DNA from 2 places in the Paenibacillus sp. MMO-58 genome. Region 2 is predicted to be linked to the other one. Evidence: riboswitches for the same ligand, from Rfam matches in the RefSeq annotation. Region 2 holds a riboswitch; the other holds the start of a gene.
What was found. Region 2 has a riboswitch for FMN ahead of ribD (bifunctional diaminohydroxyphosphoribosylaminopyrimidine deaminase/5-amino-6-(5-phosphoribosylamino)uracil reductase RibD). Riboswitches for the same ligand answer to the same signal wherever they lie in the genome.
Positions count from the first base shown of each region.

Region 1 (3,738 bases), 340 kb from region 2:
GTCAATTAGGTGGAGATTATTTGTTTATAGAAGATGCGGCGGCCGTAGTTCAGCTGTATTATAAATGAAAACCTTCTTTTTTTGCAGGGAAGCTTGACGTATGCTTTAGAATTAGGCACAATTACTTACTAGAGACTTCACTTACTATACGTATATTACTTACTTTACGTACATGAATAGGAATGGAAGTAATGTCAATCATTAGACTATTAGATCACGGTGGCATTGCTGAGGAGGACATACGGATGGGTTCATCAGGGAATGACGGGAATTTTGAGTTTGGCATTTACACATTAGGCGATCTTGCGGTTGATCCCCATACGGGCGGGCTTAAGAGCGCAGGAGAACGAATGAAGGAAATTATCCGGGCAGCCAAAGTTGCGGATGAAGCGGGTATTGACGTATTTGGGGTAGGCGAGCATCACCGCTTGGACTTTGCTTTATCCTCGCCACCGGTTATACTTGCCGCAATTGCGCAGGCGACCTCCCGCATTCGGCTTACAAGCGCGACTACGGTACTAGGGACTGCGGACCCAGTACGGGTATTCGAGGATTTTGCGACGCTGGATCTCATCTCGGACGGGCGTGCGGAAATTATCGCAGGCCGCGGTGCTTATATCGAATCGTTCCCGCTCTTTGGCTTTGAGCTGGATGACTATAAAGAATTGTTCGCTGAGAAGCTGGAATTAATGAGACAGCTTAATTTGTCGGAACGGATTACATGGAGCGGCCGTCTTCGCAGTCCTTTGGAGAATGCGGAAATTGCTCCGCGTCCGGTGCAGCCGGCTATCCCGCTCTGGGTCGGCGTAGGCAGTACGGCGGAAAGCGCGGCTCTGGCCGGTCGGCAGGGGGCAGGGATGGCACTGGCGCTGCTTGGCGGAGAACCGCAGAAATACAAGCATCTTGTAGACTGCTACAAGGAAGCGGGCATCGCAGCTGGCTACCGGGAAGAAGAGCTGAGGGTAGCGATTACCGGCCACTGTTACGTTGCGAAGACAACCGAGCAGGCGCTGGATGAATTTTATGCCGGTTATTCGGTGTACTATTCCCAGTTCATGGGCGGCAAGGAGAACGGAACTCCGCTCTCGCGTGAGGATTTCGAGAAGCTGGCGGGATCGCTTGCGATCGGAAGTCCGGAGCTGATTGCGGAGAAGATAATCGCTCAGCATAAGCTGTTTGGGCATTCCCGCTTTATGGCCCAGATGGATATTGGCGGCATGCCTGCCGCTCAGGTGGAATCGTCCATCCGACTGCTGGCGAAGGAAGTTGCGCCGCTTGTCTCTGAAGCACTGCAAGTAAAAGTGTAGTTAAACGATTGTAAAAACTTACTATTCATACTAGACAACTCGGAAAAACAGCGTTATACTCAATCCAATCATTTAAAAAATTTAATGGAATAAGGATCTTCGGGGCAGGGTGAAATTCCTGACCGGCGGTAAACGTGATTCCCTGCCTGGCAGAGGATAGCAAAGCCCGCGACTCCCTGAGCTGACTAACAGCAAGGGGACTGACTTGGTGCAACTCCAAGGCCGACGGTATAGTCCGGATGATAGAAGATCGCTTAAGTAAGCCTGCAGAAGGCGGGAAACCGCCCATATGCATGTTTATTTGAGTTGGCCCCGATTCGCGAAATCAAGCGGATCGGGGCTTTTTATTGCATAGCGTAACCGTCTGCTGCTCTTCTAGCCGAAGGCGCAGCCGTAACGCTTGCTCCGTCCTGTATTCAGAAAGGGTACTTCATTATGAGCAATGTCACCGCATCACCACTTATTCGTACCAAATCTCCCGTTAAACCGGAGTTTTGGCTGGTTGTTCTAGGAGCCGCGCTGTGGGGCGTGGATCCGGTATTCCGCATTATTTTGCTGAAAACATTAACGTCTACCCAAATCGTGCTACTGGAGCATATCATTTTGTTCATTGCAGCAGCCCCCGTATTATGGAAGTTCCGCGCGGATCTTCGCGGGGTTCGTCTCCGCCAGCTTGGCGCATTGCTGTTTGTCTCATGGGGCGGATCGGCGCTGGCAACGATTCTGTTCACGCAAGGCCTCGTTCACGGCAATCCCAATGCGGTCCTGCTGCTGCAGAAGATGCAGCCGCTTTTCGCAATTGTGATGGCAAGGATCCTATTGAAAGAGCTTCTGCCCAAAAAAATCGGACCTTTGCTCGTGCTGGCTATTATCGGAACCTATTTGCTGACCTTTGGCTTTACGCTCCCTTTTGGCCATGTCAATGAATTTGTCCAGGTCGGCAGCTTGCTGTCGCTAGGCGCAGCGGCGTTATGGGGCGGATCGACGGTAATGGGGCGTTATCTGCTTGGCAGCATGAAATACGAGACGGTTACATCCCTGCGATTTATGATGGCATTGCCACTGCTGCTCGTGATTACCTGGTCGGAGGGAGCAGCATGGAAGCTGGCGGAAGGAACGGACTTGGTAGCTGTTATCGTCAATCTGCTGCTTCAGGCTTTGCTTCCGGGGCTGCTCAGCCTGCTTGTCTACTATAAAGGTCTAAGCAAGATCAAGGCTTCTTACGCGACAATCGCCGAGCTAAGCTTCCCGATGGTAGGCGTTCTCCTGAACTGGACGGTATTTGGCCAAGTGATCACTAGCGCGCAGATTACAGGTTTTGTGTTTATCTGGTTTACGTTGTTTTTCATTTCCAAGCAGCAAAATTAAGGCTGGAACTATCGCCTTTAACCGCTTTCATATCGGCTCAATTGCTGATATACTGCGGTTGGAGGTGTAGGAAATAATGGAGAATAGAACGTTCAAATGGGGCATTCTTGGCGCAGGCTGGATTGCATCCCAATTCGCCCGCGATTTGGCTTTTGCCCAGGATGCTGAGCTAAGCGCGGTAGGCTCTCGCTCACTTGAGAAGGCGGAAGAGTTTGCCGGTAAATTCGGCGGTAAACGCGCATATGGAAGCTATGAGGAGCTGGTGAACGATGCCGAGATCGACATTATTTATGTCGCGACTCCTCACCCGTCCCATAAGGAACATGTTCTGCAATGTCTTCGCACAGGCAAAGCGGTATTATGCGAGAAGCCGTTTACGGTTAATGTAAAGAAGCGGAAGAAGTTGTGCAATACGCAAGAGAAAACCGCATCTTCTTGATGGAAGCGATGTGGACGCGGTTCCTGCCGGTCATCCGCAAGGTCCGTGAGTGGGTTAAAGAGGGCCGTATCGGCGATGTTCGGCTGCTGAAGGCAGACTTTGGCTTCCGTACCGGAATTAATCCGGAAGGACGTTTATTCAAACCGGCTTTGGCTGGTGGCGCGCTGCTGGATGTCGGCATTTATCCGCTTTCCTTCGCAACCATGTTATTTGGAGCAAATCCGAAGCAGATTCTTAGCACCGCTCATCTTGGCGAGACTGGCGTAGACGAGGAGAACAGCATCCTGCTATCGTATGAAGGCGGTCAGACCGCTTTGCTGAGCTCGGCCATCCGTCTGAACTCGGGCAGCGATGCTTACATAATGGGGACAGAAGGCTCGATTAAGATTCCTTCCTTCTTTAATGCCAAATCCGCAACGCTAACCGCAGCGGACGGTACGGAAGAAACCTTCTCGGATGACCGTACGACGCTTGGTTACGTGTATGAGGCCGAAGCGGCAGGACAATATCTCCGTGAAGGCAAGCTTGAGAGCGAGGTTATTTCGCTGGACGAAACCCTGCAGCTGATGCGGATGATGGACGAAATCCGCGGGCAATGGGGACTGCGTTATCCATTTGAATAAT
Region 1 is NZ_JBBCVY010000001.1:534,797-538,534, forward strand. Features, by position in the region: gene WFJ73_RS02325 (LLM class flavin-dependent oxidoreductase) at 246-1,307, shown strand; FMN riboswitch at 1,399-1,562, shown strand; gene WFJ73_RS02330 (DMT family transporter) at 1,743-2,675, shown strand; partial or broken gene WFJ73_RS02335 (Gfo/Idh/MocA family protein) at 2,752-3,737, shown strand.
Region 1: another riboswitch for FMN. It lies ahead of WFJ73_RS02330 (DMT family transporter); the one in region 2 lies ahead of ribD (bifunctional diaminohydroxyphosphoribosylaminopyrimidine deaminase/5-amino-6-(5-phosphoribosylamino)uracil reductase RibD).

Region 2 (3,738 bases):
TCAAACACATTTTCTTGTTGTTCCAGCTCTTGCCTATTCATCAATTTCCCTCCCTGCTATCCGGTTATTACCCTCGTATTTACAGAAAACCATTCTCGCTTAAAAAAGCTGCGCTAAGCTTTGATTCGCTCCGCCCGGAAGAACCCGGTCTGCCGGCTGGTTTGTAATGAAGCAGATGATCGACGTATTTGCCGATGACATCGCATTCGATATTGACCGAATCGCCGGCTTTCTTGTTCATCAGCGCGGTTTCCCCCAACGTATGCGGGATCACCGATACCGAGAAGCCAGTGGCGTTGGTGCCGACCACCGTTAGACTGATTCCATCTATCGTAATAGAGCCCTTCGGAATGACATACCGCATCATTTCGTCGTCAGACAGCCGTATGGCGAACACAACCGCATTCGCATCCGTCTCCCGGCCGGTGATCATGCCGACTCCGTCGACATGCCCCTGCACGATATGACCGCCGAACCGGCCCCCGGCCATCATCGCCCTCTCCAGATTCACGTCCTGGCCCGGCCGGAGCTGATGCAGATTGGATTTCCGGTAGGTCTCCGGCATCACGTCCGCATCAAACGATGTCCGGTCGAAAGCTATGACGGTTAAACACACGCCGTTTACGGAAATGCTGTCGCCAAGGGCAACGCCTTCCGTCACCTTTGAAGCTTCTACCGTCAGAACCATCGCTTCGCCTTGCTTCTTAACCCGTCTTAAAGTGCCAACTTCCTCAATCAGGCCGGTAAACACGGGCACTCCCCCAATCTATTCATTACCGTATACCGGATATCCCGATATGCAAATATCTTCTCCTGCCATTTCCACCTTCACATTGTCCAGTTCAATGGCCTGCGACATCTTCTCGAACCCGGCGAACGTAAAGGTGCCGGGAGAGTCAAATCCGCCGATAATCTTGGTTGCCATGTAGATCATAATCTTATCGATCAATCCGGCTGCCAGCATAGCGCCGTTAAGCTTGCCGCCGCCCTCCAGCAAAATCGAACCGATCTCCAGCTCGCCAAGCTTGCGCATCGCTTCAGCCAGATCAACCTGTTCTCCGTCGCCGCATCGGATGACTTCAATGCCGGCATCGGTCAGTGCCTTTTCGCGCGCCGGATCAGCCTTCGCGGATGCGAGTACAATCGTGCGGGATAAGCCGTCCGTCACTATCCTTGCGTCCAGCGGCAGCCGAAGCTTGCTGTCCACAATAATCCGAACCGGATGAATCGCCGGAACTGCCGCTCGGGTCGTAAGCTGAGGATCATCCGCCAGCAAAGTCCCGATGCCCACCATAATCGCCTCGTGCTGGTGGCGCAGCGTATGCACCTGTTCGCGTGCGGCTGAGCCCGTAATCCATCGGCTGTCTCCCGTATGGGAAGCGATTTTGCCATCCAGCGTGCTTGCCGTCTTCAGCGTTACGTAAGGCAGCCGGGACGTAATGTACTTGTTGAATTTCTCGTTCATGCTCCGGGATTGCTCCTCAAGCAGTCCAACCTCGACCTCGATGCCTTCCTCCCGGAGACGCGCGATCCCTCTGCCCGCAACTTGCGGATTGGGATCCGTTGTCGCCACAACTACGCGAGCAGCCTTCGCATTAATAATGCGCTCGCAGCATGGCGGTGTTTTGCCGTAATGGCTGCACGGCTCTAGCGTTACATACACCGTTGCCCCTTCCGCTTCGTCGCCGGCCATCTGCAGCGCGTGTACCTCTGCATGACCTGTTCCCCGCTTAAGGTGGGTACCAACGCCAATAATGCGTCCATCCTTCACGACAACGCAGCCAACAACCGGATTAATGCCGGTCTGCCCGGAGGCTTTGCCGGCTAGTTCAAGAGCAAGACTCATATAATACGAATCGTTTAAAATTTCCATAAAATGCAAAACACCCCCATTAGCCAGCTTAGCCAACGGGGGTGGGAAAAATAACCATTTCATGCTTGCAAAAAGAAACTGTTCAAACGCAAACGTCCCTGCAGTCCCAATTTTGGAACCGCAACGTTTCGCGGATGAAATATAAGTCCAGTATAAAAATATAAAGAATGTATACTTTCTTATATTTCAAACAAACCTATCTCTCTTGTGAAAATAAGCACAAGAAAAATAAGCATGAACGCTCATACGCAAACGCATCAAATGTGTCCCCTTCTCCCATCCAGACTATACTGTCGGTCCCGGATTTGCACCAGGTCCACCGTTCCTTCCCGCGCAATGCGATGAATCGCTCTTGCATGGGATGGCCCGGGTCACGGACTGACGAGTAAGCGCCGCACGCAGGTGATTCCTGTTGTGCAAGCGCCGCTCGATCACCGCCGGTTGGGATTTTCACCCTGCCCCGAAGGTAAGCCACAAACTATAAATTTGTTAGTATCTTAACATTAAACTTCGTAAACTTCAACCTTTTGCATTTTATCGCGTCCTTTGAACGCGTCAACATGCTCCATGCCTTTAGCAACTTTGCCAAAAACGGTATGTTGGCCGTCAAGATGAGGCTGTGGCTGATAGCAGATGTAGAATTGGCTTCCGCCTGTGTTACGGCCTGCGTGTGCCATAGCGAGAGTACCGCGTTCATGCTTGTTCGGGTTGATCTCGCAGTTGATGGTGTAGCCAGGACCGCCAGTGCCTGTGCCGTTAGGGCAGCCGCCTTGCGCAACGAAACCAGGGATAACGCGGTGGAATACCACGCCGTTATAGAAGCCTTCGTTTGCAAGTTTTTCGAAGTTTGCTACCGTATTTGGAGCATCTTGGTCGAACAGATCGAGAATAACCTCTGCGCCGTTCTCAAGTGTGATTTTTGCTTGTTTAGCCATGTCTAACATCTACCTTTCTATGTCGAATAAGACTACGTTACCAAAAATCTCCCTCACTTAGCAAGCGATTTGAGAAGTCTTGCCGGAATTACGTCGTTGCCGACGATATTTTCGAGCGATTCGCGCTGCACAACGAGGTCGGATTGGCCGTCTTTTACGAAGACAACGGCAGGACGGCGGAAACGGTTGTAGTTGCTCGCCATCGAGTAGTTATAAGCGCCTGTGCAGGATACGGCAAGCAGGTCGCCCGTTTCCGCTTTTGGCAGCTCAAGGTCGATAATAAGCTTGTCGCCGCTCTCGCAAGCTTTGCCCGCGATTGTAACGGTTTCCGTATTGGCTTCGTTCGCGCGATTCGCCAGAATCGCTTCGTAACGGGATTGATACAGAGCCGGACGAGGATTATCCATCATGCCGCCGTCCACCGCGATATATTTGCGAACGCCCGGAATATCTTTCATTGTGCCGACGGTATACAGAGTTGTGCCCGCATCGCCTACGATACTGCGTCCCGGCTCAACCCAAATTTCAGGCAGCGGGAAGTTTGCGGCGGAGAAATTCGAAATAACCGCGTCGGTAATGGCAGCCACGTATTGAGCTACCGGAAGCGGAGTATCGCCTTCCACGTAACGGATGCCAAAGCCGCCGCCAAGGTTGATCACCTTGAAGCTTAGTCCCAGCTCGTCGCGGATTTGAACGGCGAAAGCCACAACCTTGTCAACCGCCATGCGGAAACCGTCGACTTCGAAAATCTGGGAACCGATATGGGAATGAACGCCCAAAATTTCGAGATTCGAAAGCTGAAGTGCTTCCTGAATGGCCTGCTTCGCGGCGCCGTTGCCGAGGTCAAAGCCAAACTTCGAGTCTTCCTGGCCAGTCGAAATATATTCATGCGTATGCGCTTCTACGCCCGGCGTAATACGGAACAGGATT
Region 2 is NZ_JBBCVY010000001.1:877,452-881,189, reverse strand. Features, by position in the region: gene ribB (3,4-dihydroxy-2-butanone-4-phosphate synthase) at 1-41, opposite strand, end outside; gene ribE (riboflavin synthase) at 80-751, opposite strand; gene ribD (bifunctional diaminohydroxyphosphoribosylaminopyrimidine deaminase/5-amino-6-(5-phosphoribosylamino)uracil reductase RibD) at 767-1,873, opposite strand; FMN riboswitch at 2,138-2,345, opposite strand; gene WFJ73_RS04015 (peptidylprolyl isomerase) at 2,377-2,808, opposite strand; gene lysA (diaminopimelate decarboxylase) at 2,862-3,738, opposite strand, start outside.